DNA from 2 places in the Mycobacterium sp. Aquia_213 genome. Region 1 is predicted to be linked to the other one. Evidence: riboswitches for the same ligand, from Rfam matches in the RefSeq annotation. Region 1 holds a riboswitch; the other holds the start of a gene.
The links. A riboswitch is a leader RNA that binds a small molecule or an ion and turns the genes downstream of it on or off. The one in region 1 is predicted to bind cobalamin.
Positions count from the first base shown of each region.

Region 2: another riboswitch for cobalamin. It lies ahead of LMQ14_RS17770 ((2Fe-2S)-binding protein); the one in region 1 lies ahead of metE (5-methyltetrahydropteroyltriglutamate--homocysteine S-methyltransferase).

Region 1 covers NZ_CP113116.1:1,319,845-1,326,917, reverse strand. The annotation lists gene LMQ14_RS06390 (TetR/AcrR family transcriptional regulator) at 1-261, shown strand, start outside; gene LMQ14_RS06385 (SDR family oxidoreductase) at 364-1,206, shown strand; gene LMQ14_RS06380 (SDR family oxidoreductase) at 1,226-1,867, shown strand; cobalamin riboswitch at 1,920-2,113, shown strand; gene metE (5-methyltetrahydropteroyltriglutamate--homocysteine S-methyltransferase) at 2,250-4,520, shown strand; partial or broken gene LMQ14_RS06370 (DUF3556 domain-containing protein) at 4,616-6,328, opposite strand; gene LMQ14_RS06365 (hypothetical protein) at 6,450-6,671, shown strand; gene LMQ14_RS06360 (bifunctional 2-methylcitrate synthase/citrate synthase) at 6,677-7,073, opposite strand, start outside.
Region 2 covers NZ_CP113116.1:3,800,139-3,807,211, reverse strand. The annotation lists gene LMQ14_RS17780 (glycosyltransferase) at 1-1,114, shown strand, start outside; gene LMQ14_RS17775 (DUF3046 domain-containing protein) at 1,138-1,332, shown strand; gene LMQ14_RS17770 ((2Fe-2S)-binding protein) at 1,419-2,096, opposite strand; cobalamin riboswitch at 2,139-2,267, opposite strand; gene recA (recombinase RecA) at 2,431-3,471, shown strand; gene recX (recombination regulator RecX) at 3,437-3,958, shown strand; gene miaB (tRNA (N6-isopentenyl adenosine(37)-C2)-methylthiotransferase MiaB) at 4,060-5,493, shown strand; gene LMQ14_RS17750 (hypothetical protein) at 5,481-6,110, shown strand; gene LMQ14_RS17745 (DUF349 domain-containing protein) at 6,107-7,073, opposite strand, start outside.

The sequences.
Region 1 (7,073 bases):
GCGTGGATGCGGCAATCGCCGCCGACTGCCAATCCGGGCTGGTCGTATCCCACGCGCCTGCGGCAGATGAAATCGCTGCTCTCCGAAGGCATCCGCGCCGGCGAGATCCGCATCGAGGCTCCCTCCACCGCGATGCTGGCGCGCTGCGTCATCGGCCTGCAGTGGATACCGGAGAACATTCTGCGCGAGATCGGCAAGCGCGCGGCGTTGGTGCACACCCGCGACACCGTCTTGCGCGGTGCCGCCGTCCGCGGCAAGTAAGACCACCTAATTTAATCCGGACCCGGTATTGAACCAAATAACTGTTACCCATACAGTTGAGCAGTTAGAACCGCGTTGGCATTATCCGAGAAGGGGATTTCCATGACCATTGTCGATCGGTTGCGCTACGACGGCAAGCGCGCTCTCGTTGTCGGTGGCGCGACTGGCATGGGCGCCGCGGCGGCCAAGTCAGCGGCCGAGCTTGGTGCCGAAGTCATCGTGATGGATTACGCGCCGGTGAGCTTTGACGTAGCCAAGTACATCCAGGTCGACCTGCGCGACCCCGCGTCGATCGACGCCGCGATCGAGCAGCTGGACGGTCCCGTCCACGCCCTCTTCTCGGCGGCCGGTGTTGCCGACGGCGCGACCGACCTGCTGAAGATCAACTTCATCGGGCACCGCCACCTCATCGACCGGTTACTGGAAAAGAACCAGCTGCCGTCCGGCTCGGCGATTTGCTTCATCTCCTCGGTCGCCGGCATGGGCTGGGAGAACGACCTGGAACTGCTGACCGACTTTTTGGCCACACCGGACTACGCGGCGGCCGTGGCCTGGTCGCAGGCGCGCGAGTCGGAAGGCATCATCCACTACGGCACCAGCAAGAAGATCGTCAACGCCTACGTGGCGACCCAGGGCCTGCCGCTGCTGAAGAAGGGCATTCGCATCAACGCGATTTGCCCGGGCCCGACCGACACCCCGCTGGCCCAGGCCAATGCCGACCTGTGGCTCACCTTTGCCCAGGACTACCGCGAGGAGACCGGCTCCAAGGTGCACACGCCCGAGCAGATGGGCGACGTGATGGCGTTCCTCAACAGTGCCGCGGCCTTCGGCGTCAACGGGATCACGGTGCTGGTGGATTACGGCCACACGATGGCGTCGCTGACCAACGCTTACCCCCCGGGCAAGCCGATCATCGACATCATCATGGGGCGCGTCAAGCTCTAACGGCGCTACCGTCGGAGGCATGGCACGCATCATCGTGTTCGGCGGGCACGGCAAGGTCGCACTACAGCTGGCCCGCATCCTCACCGAACGTGGCGACGGGGTGAGCGCGGTGTTCCGCAATCCCGACCACTCCGACGATGTCGCCGCCACCGGCGCCAAGCCGGTGATCGCCGATATCGAGCAGTTGGACACGGACGCGCTGGCCGATCTGCTGCCCGGGCACGACGCGGTCGTCTTCTCGGCCGGCGCGGGCGGGGGCGACCCGGCGCGCACGTATGCCGTCGACCGTGACGCGGCGATCCGGGTGATCGATGCCGCCGCGCAGGCGGGCGTCAAGCGGTTCGTGATGGTGTCCTACTTCGGTGCCGGGCCTAATCATGGCGTGCCGCAAGATGATCCGTTCTTCGCGTACGCGGAGGCCAAGGCCGCCGCGGACACCCACCTGCGGGACAGCGAACTGGACTGGACGGTGCTGGGTCCCGGCAGGCTCACACTGGAACCGGCGACCGGCCGCATCGTCGTCGGGCAGGGCAAAGGTTCGGTGTCGCGCGCCGATGTCGCTCTCGTCGTGGCCGCCGCGCTGGCCGACGATTCGACGATCCGGCGGACCATCGAATTCAACAACGGAGACATCCCGATCGCGGAGGCGCTGGCAGGCTGACTAAACTGCATCTCGCAGCTGGTCTGCTTGCGCCGCCACCCGCGGCGCCGGCATTGAGCGAAGCAACGTTAGTAACGCTTCGTAAGAGGGAACCCGGTGAGAATCCGGGACTGTCCCGCAACGGTATGCAGGAACGAACGCCGTCATATGGCACTGGTCAGAACGACTGGGAAGCGACGGCCACTAGGAGCACCACCCGGTGCGCGCCTGCGAGTCCGGAGACCTGCCAGTTGTGTCGGACGCGCCGCGTCCGGCGGCTCATCGCCTCGTGGAATGGGCGTTAGGCTGCAGCCGTTGTGGTTGGTACTTAGGTGCAAACCGCATTTGGATTGGCTGCAGGTCCGTTGGCGGTGACCACCACGCCGATTTAAGGACGAATATCGTGACCCCCCAAGCATTCACCGCAACTGTCGTCGGCTCTCCGCGCATTGGCCCGAAACGCGAACTCAAGCGCGCGACCGAGGGCTACTGGAAAGGCCGCACCAGCCGAGCGGAACTCGAAGACATCGCCGCCACACTGCGCCGCGACACGTGGCAAAGCTTGGCCGACGCCGGCCTGGACTCGGTGCCGATCAACACTTTTTCCTACTACGACCAGGTGCTCGACACCGCGGTCATGCTCGGCGCGTTGCCGGCCCGGGCCGCGCAGGTTCCCGACGACCTGGACCGCTACTTCGCCGCGGCACGTGGCAACAAAGATGTCGCGCCGCTGGAAATGACGAAGTGGTTCGACACCAATTACCACTACATCGTTCCCGAGATCGAGCCGGCGACTAAGTTCACGCTGAACCCGGACAAGGTGCTCTCCGAGCTGAAAGAGGCTCTCGAGCAAGGCATTCCGGCGCGCCCGGTCGTCATCGGGCCGATCACCTTCCTGTTGCTGAGCAAGGCCGTCAACGGCGGCGGCGCGCCGATCGAGCGCCTGCAGGAGCTGGTCGGAATCTACTCCGAGTTGCTGTCGCTGCTGGCCGACAACGGCGCGCAGTGGGTACAGATCGACGAGCCGGCGCTGGTCACCGACATCTCCGCCGACGCCCCCGCACTGGCCGAGGCGGTCTACAACGCCCTGGGCAAGGTGAGCAACCGGCCGGCGATCTACGTCGCCACCTACTTCGGTGACCCCGGCGACTCGTTGGGGGCGCTGGCCCGCACACCCGTCGAAGCCATCGGCGTCGACCTGGTTTACGGCGCCGACACCGCGGTGGCGGCGGTGCCCGAGCTCGCCAACAAGATCCTGGTGGCCGGTGTCGTCGACGGACGCAACATCTGGCGCACCGATCTCGAGGCGGCGCTGGCCAAGCTGGCGACGCTGCTCGGCCCGGCCGGAAGCGTCGCGGTTTCGACATCCTGCTCGACCCTGCACGTGCCGTATTCGCTGGAGCCGGAGACCGGCCTGGACGACGCGCTGCGCAGCTGGCTGGCGTTCGGGCAGGAGAAGGTCGCCGAGGTCGTCGCGCTGTCCCGGGCGCTGCACGAGGGCCGCGACGCGGTCGCCCAGGAGATCGCGGCCTCCAACGCCGCCGTGGCGTCCCGCAAGAAGGATCCGCGGCTGCACAACGACCGGCTTCGCGAGCGCCTCGACTCGGTCGTAGCGACCGGTGTGCACCGCGGCGACGCGGCACAGCGGCGCACCAGCCAGGACGAGCGGCTGCACCTGCCGCCGCTGCCGACCACGACGATCGGCTCGTTCCCGCAGACCGTCGAGATCCGTAAGGCCCGCGCCGCGCTGGTCGCCGGTGAGATCGACGGGGCCGAGTACGACCGTCGGATGAGGCAGGAGATCGCCGACGTGATCAAGCTGCAGGAGGAGCTCGGCCTGGACGTGCTGGTGCACGGTGAGCCGGAGCGCAACGACATGGTGCAGTACTTCGCCGAGCAGCTGGACGGCTTCTTCGCCACCAAGAACGGCTGGGTGCAGTCCTACGGCAGCCGTTGCGTGCGGCCGCCGGTCCTCTACGGCGACGTGATCCGCCAGCAGCCGATGACGGTGGAGTGGGCCAAATACGCGCAGTCCCTGACCGACAAGCCGGTCAAGGGCATGCTGACCGGTCCGGTGACGATCCTGGCGTGGTCGTTCGTCCGCGATGACCAGCCGTTGGCCGACACCGCCAACCAGGTGGCGCTGGCCATCCGCGACGAGACGGTGGATCTGCAGGCCGCCGGCATCGCGGTCATCCAGGTCGACGAGCCCGCGCTGCGCGAGCTGCTGCCGCTGCGCCGGGCCGATCAGGATGACTACTTGCGTTGGGCTGTCGGGTCTTTCCGGCTGGCCACCTCCGGCGTTGCCGACTCGACGCAGATCCACACCCACCTGTGCTATTCGGAATTCGGTGAGGTGATCGGCGCGATCTCCGACCTGGATGCCGACGTCACGTCCATCGAGGCGGCACGCTCGCACATGGAGGTGCTGGACGACCTGAACGCGGTCGGCTTCGCCAATAGCGTGGGCCCGGGCGTCTACGACATCCACTCGCCGCGGGTGCCCACCACGGGCGAGATGGCCGAGTCGCTACGGGCCGCGCTGCGGGCCGTTCCGGCGGAGCGGCTGTGGGTCAACCCCGATTGCGGGCTCAAGACGCGCAACACCGATGAGGTGAACGCGTCGCTGCAGAATATGGTCGCCGCCGCGCAGGAAGTCCGCGCAGGGGTCTAGGGGCCGCGCTCCGGCTCGACGCTCGGCGGCGCCTCTTCTGACTCGGCTTCGGGCTCGGGCTCGGCCTCGGCCTTCGGCTCTTCGTCACGCTCGGACAGCACCTGGACCGGCACATCGTCGGCCCAGGGCTGCCGGGTGACCATGTCAGCCACTTTGACGATGCCGCGTTCGAATTCACCGGTCGCGGCGTCCACCAGCCGGTAGGTCTGGGTCTGCTTATGGATCGGCTGGGCGTCCAGTAGTACGACTCGCACCTCACCGGGCAGGAAGCCGCAGCGCTGCTGCATCGCGGCGATCAGCTGCTCGTTGTGCATGTGGCCGTCGCCGAAATTCCATCCGATCGCGGTGCTGCAGATCCGCTCCCCGTCGGTGATGACGTAGTCGTCTTCGTTCTGGCCGGCCATCGCCCGGTGCGCCAGCGTGAACAATGCCCTGCCGTGAGTGTTCATGGCGCGGAACGCATATCCGAGATACATCGGGATCTGTGCGCGCTCCTTGCCGTACATCTTCTCCAGCTGGGCCGCCGGCATGCTGGCGATCGAGACCAGGTTGTGGTTGATCTTCTTGTCCGCTGACGGCTTGATGCACCACAGGGTGGTGTCCCAGTTCCCGGCGTAATAGCGCATGCCGGGCAGGAACGAGATCTTGCGCGGAAACAGGTTGCCCGCGATCACGATTCCGGCGATGAACGCGATGAATATCGCCACTGGCACAGGGTTTTTCAGATCGGTCAGGCCGGTATGGGCGTGGCCGACGAACAGCGCGAACACGCCGAAGATCATGAACACGTTCCACTCCAGCGGCACCCCCATCGGGATGGCCGAAAGGATGCCGAAGTGGAAGATCACCATGATGGCCGCGGGCACCGCGGTCCACCAGCCGCCATGCGCGACGAATAGCGCGATGGGCACACACATTTCGACGAAGGTACTCACGTGGGCGAAGACCCGCGACAACCGTCCCGGCCGTAGATCGTCGGGAAACTTCTCGAAGAACGCCCGCTTGATGAACCGGGGCCGAAAGACCGGATTGTTGGACATCATCGTCGACATCACGAACGGAAAGTGCTTGTTCAGCTTGGATGTCGCGGCGCCTATCCAGATCACCAGGAACACGAGCTTGGCGGCGATGATCATGTCGGCCCCGCCGAACAGGAAGGTCACCGTCAGCGTCGCGTAGACCTCACCGCGGGCGGCCAGGAAGATCACCTTGTCGCGCAATCCCAGCACGCCGAGCAACACCAGGATCAGCACGATTCGCCACGGGCGAATCAGCCCCACCTGGGTGCCCAGCTCCGGCACCGGGCCGGTGCCGTCGGCGAACAGGGTCAGGAAGATCACCAGCAGAAGCAGCGCGTACAGCGCGTTGTCCACCAGCGTGCGGGCCGTGCCCTTGGTCCCCGGGACGCGCTTCGGCCACGGGGGCAGCCGGATGGTGTCGGGCCGCAGCCAATACAGGATCGAACCCAGCGGCGGGTTGAACCGGTTGTTCAGCGGCCCGAACCCGCAGCCCAGCCCGATCACCTCGAAAAGCATCGTGTAGAGCACGACCTTCTCGAACACGATCGGCTCGGCGTACCACGACTTCACGTCCAGGAACGCCAAGCCGCGGGTGGTCGCCACCGCAAAGACCCAGGCGAACAGGATGTAGAGCAGTATCTTGCCGACGTAGAACAGATGCAGAACGACCGGCGTTCCGAAGCCGACCTCTGCCCAGTGCCGGGCCATCGGCCGGATCTTTTCGCTGCGGGACAGCTTGCTCCACTCGTCGATGTCGACCTGCGGCAGTTCGGGTTGGAGAAATCCCATGGTTCCACACACTAGAACCCGTTCTAGCGAAGCGCGTTGCGGATCGCGGATGACATCCTTTGCCCGCAGGTTCTGCGCAGGTTAGCGTGATGTCTTGGCACCTGCTTAGGAGATGCCCATCATGAGCAGACTTCGGTTCCTGATCTCGGCCACGGCGCTGGCGATCTCGACAGCCGTCGCCTTCGGCGCCGGCACCGCGTACGGCCAGGCGCCCGCACCGGGTGACTCCTGCACGGTATTGCACGCCACCACCCAGGACGCCAACGGCCGGACGATGTGGTGCAACCCGACCATGACCGGCAACCACAGCCTGGTCTGGCAGTACGGCGGCCCCGGCGAATAGGCGGCTTATCTGAGCGTCAAAGCCCGCTGCGCGCGCCCCGAGTAAGCACTCAACGGGCGAATCAGGGAGTTCGACGCGGCCTGCTCCATGATGTGAGCCGTCCACCCGGTGATCCTGCTCATCACGAAGATCGGCGTGAAGCAAGCGATGTCGAATCCCATCAGGTGGTAGGCCGGGCCGGTCGGGAAATCGAGATTGGGCATGATTGCGGTGGCGTCGAACATCTCGGCTTCCAGGATGTTGTACATGTCCAGCCAGCGCTGCCCGTCCCGTGTCGCGGCGACTCGTCCCAACGCCTGCTTCATCGTCGGCACCCGGGAGTCACCGTTCTTATAGACCCGATGTCCGAAGCCCATGATCTTCTCTTTGCGGGCGAGCCTGCCGCGCAACCATTCTCGCGCG
Region 2 (7,073 bases), 2.5 Mb from region 1:
CGCGCTGTGTCAGCGCTTCCGGGACGCGGGCGACGAGCCCACCCTGTTCACCGGCGAGGAATGGATCCAAGCCGCCCGCGCCGCCGGCATCGAGGCGGTCGCGCTGGACGGCCTCACCGCGACCGACGAGGACCTCGACGCCGGGGCCCGAATCCACCGGCGTGCGGCCGCCATGGCGGTGCTCAACGTGCCGGCGCTGCGCGACCTGGCACCCGACCTGGTGGTGTCCGACGTCATCACGGCCGGCGGCGGCATGGCCGCCGAGCTGCTCGGGATCCCGTGGATCGAGCTCAGCCCGCACCCGCTGTACCTGCCGTCGAAAGGGTTGCCACCGATCGGCAGCGGGCTGGCGCCCGGTACCGGCGTCCGCGGCCGGCTGCGCGATGCCACGATGCGGGCGCTGACGGCGCGCTCGGTGCGTGCGGGCCTGGCGCAGCGTGAGATCTCCCGGGCCGAGATCGGCCTGCCGGCGCGCGATCCCGGGCCGCTGCGACGGTTGATCGCCACGCTGCCCGCGCTGGAAGTGTCCCGCCCGGACTGGCCGGCCGAGGCCGTCGTGGTCGGGCCGCTGCACTTCGAGCCGACCGATCACATCCTCGAAGTGCCCGCCGGCTCCGGGCCGGTAATCGTCATCGCGCCGTCGACCGCCTTGATCGGGACCGAAGGTCTGGCCGAAGTCGCGCTGGGGTGCCTGACACCGGGGGAGACGTTGCCGGTGGGGTCGCGCCTGCTGGTGTCCCGGTTGGCCGGACCGGATCTGACCGTGCCGCCGTGGGCCCTCGTCGGGCTGGGGCGTCAGGACGAGCTGCTGGCACACGCCGATTTGGTGATCTGCGGCGGCGGTCATGGAATGGTGGCCAAGACGCTGCTGGCCGGCGTGCCGCTGGTGGTGGTGCCCGGCGGCGGCGACCAGTGGGAGATCGCGAACCGGGTGATGCGGCAGGGCAGCGCGCGGCTGATTCGGCCGCTGACCGCCGAGGTGTTGGTGGAGGCGGTCAACGACGTGTTGGCAACCCCCCGCTACCGCGAGGCCGCCCGCACCGCCGCGTCCGGCCTCCACCGCGTCGCCGACCCGGTGCGGGTATGCCACCAGGCGCTGGCGCTCGCGAAATGACCGTGCTCGGTATGTTGGCTGGCGTGCGGCTGACGGAGTTCAACGAGCGGGTGGTGCTGCGGTTTGGCGCGGCGTACGGCGCATCGGTGCTGGTAGATCACGTGCTGCCGGGTTTCGAGGGCCGGACCGCCGCCCAGGCGATCGAGGACGGCGCCGAACCCCGCGACGTCTGGCGGGCGTTGTGCGTCGACTTCGACGTGCCCCGCGAGCAGTGGTGAGCCGCCTTACCCGCTGACCCGCTCGCCCGCTCGCGAGTGTGCATCCAGGCCGCCCTGGGCGCACACTGCCCGCCCTGGCTGCACACTCAACGCCTGCTGGACCGTGGTGCCTCGCGAAACACGCAGTCACCGCAGACGGATCGCCCGGGCAGGCGATAGAACAGGCAGCAGCTGTCGCGCTTGAAGCCCAGATGTGAGCCGGTGATCGCGCCGGATCCCGACAGCACGCCGGTTTCCAGCAGCGACTCGGTGCTCTCGACGATCCGCGCGCGCAGGTCGGGCCGGGCCATGAGCAGTGCGCGCGATGCGCCGACGAGCGCGGACGAAATGTTGCCCGCCAGCAGTGCGGGCGCCAGTTTGACCTGCAGGCCGGCCGCGAACGGCTGCATATGGTGTTGCACCACAAGGCGATACAACAATTCCGCCGAGATGTGCTCGACCGGCTCTCCGGCGGGCTCGGGCAGGCGCAACTGCGCGCCGTCGTCGGCGCGTTCCAGGTCTTTGAGGTCCGGGACGACGCCGTGGGCCAACGCGCAGGCCAGCACCGGTGACCACAGCCGGGTGGCGTGGCCGAGGTGGACCAGCGAGGCGCCGATCCGTACGTCCGTCGTGTTGTAGCGCTTCGCGGTGGTGTCGATCAAACCGGCGAAGCCGTCGGCGTAGTCCTGGCGGACCGGGTGCCAACCTGTCCCCGCGCCGCCCACGGTCAGCGCGAAAAACCCTTTGTAGGAAGATATTTCGGCAAGCTCGCCGGAGATATCCATGCGTGCGCATCCAGCCTCTCTGGGGAGATCCGCCCCAGCGTCTAGTGAGGAAGCGCCGGCGGTGAGTATCTGGCTCTCGGGTCTCGGATGTGCCCGATCACAGTGGCGGGACCGCACCGGATTCGCACCGGTTTCCTCAAGTTCATGCAGCCCGTCGGCGCCCTTTCGGTAGCCGATATTGCCACACGTAACTCCCGCGGCGTGTCGAACTTGAATCGAACAGGTGTTCGTCTACTGTGGGGATCGTTCGACGATGACTTGTCGGTGGGTCTCTCTAGTGTCACGGCCAACCGACCGATACCGGTCAGAGAACGACGACTACAGGAGAGACACCATGGCGCAAGCGCCCGACCGCGAAAAGGCCCTCGAACTGGCAATGGCCCAGATCGAGAAGAGCTACGGCAAAGGCTCGGTGATGCGTCTCGGCGACGAGACACGTCAGCCGATCTCGATCATTCCGACCGGATCCATCGCGCTGGACGTGGCCCTGGGCATCGGTGGCCTGCCCCGCGGCCGGGTCGTGGAGATCTACGGCCCGGAGTCCTCAGGTAAGACAACCGTCGCCCTGCACGCGGTGGCCAATGCCCAGGCGGCCGGCGGCGTCGCGGCGTTCATCGACGCCGAGCACGCCCTGGACCCGGACTACGCCAAGAAACTCGGCGTTGACACCGATTCCCTGCTGGTCAGCCAACCCGACACCGGGGAGCAGGCCCTGGAGATCGCCGACATGCTGATCCGCTCCGGCGCCCTGGACATTCTGGTCATCGACTCGGTGGCCGCACTGGTGCCGCGCGCGGAGCTCGAGGGCGAGATGGGCGACAGCCACGTCGGCCTGCAGGCCCGGCTGATGAGCCAGGCGCTGCGGAAAATGACTGGCGCGCTGAGCAATTCAAAAACCACGGCGATCTTCATCAACCAGCTCCGCGAGAAGATCGGGGTGATGTTCGGCAGCCCCGAAACCACCACGGGTGGAAAGGCGTTGAAGTTCTACGCGTCCGTGCGCCTGGATGTGCGCCGGATCGAGACGCTCAAGGACGGCACCGACGCGGTCGGCAACCGCACCCGGGTCAAGGTCGTCAAGAACAAGGTGGCGCCGCCCTTCAAGCAAGCCGAGTTCGACATCCTCTACGGCCGTGGCATCAGCAGGGAAGGCTCGCTGATCGACATGGGTGTGGACCAGGGCTTCATTCGCAAGTCCGGTTCCTGGTTCACCTACGAAGGCGAACAACTCGGCCAGGGCAAGGAGAACGTCCGCAACTTCTTGGTGGAGAACGGCGACGTTGCCAACGAGATCGAAAAGAAGATCAAGGAAAAGCTGGGCATTGGTGCCGTGGTGACCGATGACGACGTCTTGCCCGCACCCGTCGACTTCTGAGCCCTCCCGCGAAGAGCAGGCGCGGGCACTGTGCCTGCGCCTGCTCACCGCGAGGTCGCGCACCCGGGCCGAGTTGTCCGGTCAGCTTGCGAAACGCGGATACCCCGACGACGTCAGTGCTCGGGTGCTCGACCGGCTGGCCGCCGTCGGGCTGGTGGATGACGCCGACTTCGCCCAGCAGTGGGTGCAGTCCCGGCACACCAGGGCGGGAAAGAGCAGGCGCGCATTGGCCGCCGAGCTGCACACCAAGGGCGTCGACAAAGAGCTCATCAACACGGCACTGGCCGGCATTGACGCCGGTGCCGAGCGAGACCGGGCCGAAGAGCTGGTGCGGGCCAAGTTGCGGCGGGACACGCTCAGCGGGGACGACGCGCGGATCACTCGCCGGCTGGTGGGAATGCTGGCCCGCCGTGGCTACAGCCAGAACCTGGCCTGCGAGGTTGTCCTCGCCGAGCTGAACGCCGAACGGGAACGCCGCCGCGTCTAGCTGCGCGTTAATGGGGTAGGCCCCGGTCGCCGTACCATGGCCCCGTGACTTCGACAGTGGCTTCGGCGCGTACCTACCAGGTGCGCACCTACGGCTGTCAGATGAATGTCCACGATTCCGAGCGGTTGGCGGGCCTGCTCGAGGCCGCCGGCTACCACCGCGCCGACGAGGGCGCCGACGCGGATGTGGTGGTCTTCAACACCTGCGCGGTGCGTGAAAACGCCGACAACAAGCTCTACGGCAACCTCAGCCATCTGGCCCCGCGCAAGCGTGAGAATCCCGACTTCCAGATCGCGGTCGGCGGCTGCCTGGCCCAGAAGGACCGAGAATCCTTGCTGCGCAAGATGCCCTGGGTCGATGTGGTCTTCGGTACGCATAACATCGGGTCGCTGCCCACCCTGCTCGACCGGGCCCGGCACAACAAAGTCGCCCAGGTGGAAATCGTCGAGGCACTCCAGGAGTTCCCGTCGTCGCTGCCCAGCGCCCGCGAATCTGCCTATGCCGCTTGGGTTTCCATCTCCGTCGGTTGCAACAACAGCTGCACGTTCTGCATTGTCCCGTCGCTGCGGGGCAAGGAGGTCGACCGCAGCCCGGCAGATATCCTGGCCGAGGTGCGATCGCTGGTGGCCGACGGCGTGCTGGAAGTCACGCTGCTGGGGCAGAACGTCAACGCCTACGGCGTCTCGTTCGCCGATCCGGCATTGCCCCGTAACCATGGGGCCTTCGCCGAGCTGCTGCGGTCCTGTGGCGGCATCGACGGGCTGGAACGCGTGCGGTTCACCTCGCCGCACCCGGCGGAGTTCACCGACGATGTCATCGAGGCAATGGCGCAGACGCCGAATGTCTGCCCGGCGCTGCACATGCCGTTGCAGTCGGGGTCCGACCGGATGCTGCGGGCGATGCGGCGCTCGTATCGCGCCGAGCGCTACCTCGGCATCATCGACCGGGTGCGGGCGGCCATGCCGCATGCGGCCATCACCACCGACCTCATCGTCGGATTCCCCGGGGAGACCGAAGAGGACTTCGCGGCCACCCTCGACGTGGTGCGCCGGGCCCGGTTCGCGGCCGCGTTCACCTTCCAGTACTCCAAGCGACCCGGCACCCCCGCCGCGGAACTCGACGAGCAGCTACCGAAAACCGTTGTGCAGGAACGCTATATGCGGCTGATCGAGCTGCAGGAGCAGATCTCGCTGGAGGGCAACCGCGAACTGATCGGCCAGACCGTCGAATTGCTGGTCGCCACCGGCGAGGGCCGCAAGGACGCCCGCACCGCACGGATGACGGGGCGGGCGCGCGACGGCCGGCTGGTGCACTTCACCGCCGACGCCTCGGTGCGCCCCGGCGACATCATCACCACTGCGGTCACCGAGGCCGCGCCGCACCACCTGATCGCCGACGCCGGCATCCTGACCCACCGTCGCACCAGAGCCGGTGACGCGCACGCGGCCGGCCGGCGCCCGCGCGGCATCGGGTTGGGCATGCCCGGCATTGGGCCGGCCATTGAACAAGTCGAACCCCTGGGATGTACCCGATGACTAAAGAACACACGGACTTTGACGCACTGCGCGCCGAGATCGAGGCCGCAGAACGCCGCGTCGCACGCGAAATCGACCCCGGCCCAAGGGCATTCATCGTCGCCATCCTGGTGTTCGTGCTGCTGGGATCGTTCATCTTGCCGCATACCGGCCAGGTCCGCGGCTGGGACGTGCTGTTCAGCAGTCACGGCGCCGGTGCGGCCGCGCTGTCGCTGCCTTCGAAGGTCTTCGCCTGGCTGGCACTGGTTTTCGGCGTCGGATTCTCGATGCTGGCATTGCTGACCCGCCGCTGGGCGCTGGCCTGGATCGCGCTGGCGGGCTCGTCGATAGCCAGCGCGACCGGGCTGTTGGCGGTGTGGTCACGCCAGACCGCGGCCGCCGGTCATCCCGGCCCCGGCATCGGGCTGTGGGTGGCATGGATCACCGTGATTCTGTTGACGTTCCACTGGGCCCGCGTGGTGTGGTCGCGCACGATCGTGCAGCTCGCGGCCGAGGAGCAGCGGCGCCGGATCAGCGCCGAGCAACAGTCCAGGACGCTGCTGGAAACCCTGGGCGACCAGGACACCCCCGCTGACCCCGGGGCCGAGACGCCCCCGGACCAGGCCGAGAGCCGCTAGGACCTGCGGGTCAGCGCCTCAGCGGCGGCTTGGGCCCACTGCCGCCATTGTTCGGCGTTGGCTTGCGCCTCCTGAGCTTCCTTGCTCCGGCCGGCCGCCGCGGCCTTGCGGGCCTGCTGCTCGTAATGCTCGGCGCGGGTCGCGAACTGCTCGGCTCGGGCCTGCGCTTCGGGGTCGACCCAACTTGCCTCCCCGGCGTCGCGCACCTTCTTCTCGACGGCGCGCAGCCGCCGCTCCAGGTCGGCCGACCGCTCCCGCGGCACCTTGCCGATCGCGTCCCACTTGTCGGCGATCGACCGCAGTGCCGCCCGGGCGGCTTCGTGGTTGCTGGTGTCGATCTTCTCGGCTTCGGCCAGCAGCGCCTCCTTGGCGGTGGCGTTGGCCGCGAACTCCGCATCCTTTTCCGCCGTCACGGCATTGCGGGCGGAGAAGAACGCATCCTGGGCGGCCTTGAAGCGCTTCCACAGCGCGTCGTCGACCTCGCGGGTCGCGCGCCCCGCCGATTTCCATTCGGTCAGCAGCTGGCGGAATTCGGCACTGGTGCCGGCCCAGTCCGTCGAATCGGACATCTCCTCGGCCCGCTCGCACAGCCGCTCCTTGGACTGCCGCACGCCCGCGCGCTCGCGGTCCAACTCGGCGAAGTGCGAACCCCGCCGCCGGTTGAACGCCTCGCGCGCCGCGGAATAGCGCTTCCACAACGCGTCGTCGACCTTGCGATCCAGGCCGGTGACCGTCTTCCATTCGTCGAGAATCTCGCGCATCCGGTCCCCGGCGACCTTCCAGTGCGTCGAGTTGGTGGCCAGATCCTCGGCCTCGGCGGCCAGCGCTTCCTTGCGGGCGGTCTGCGCGGCCCGATGCTCGTCGCGACGGGAGCGATCGGCGGCGACCGTGGCGTCGGCGTGCTCGACCAGGGTGGTCAGCCGGCCCGCGAGCGCGTCGATGTCGCCCAGCACGGAGGCCGTC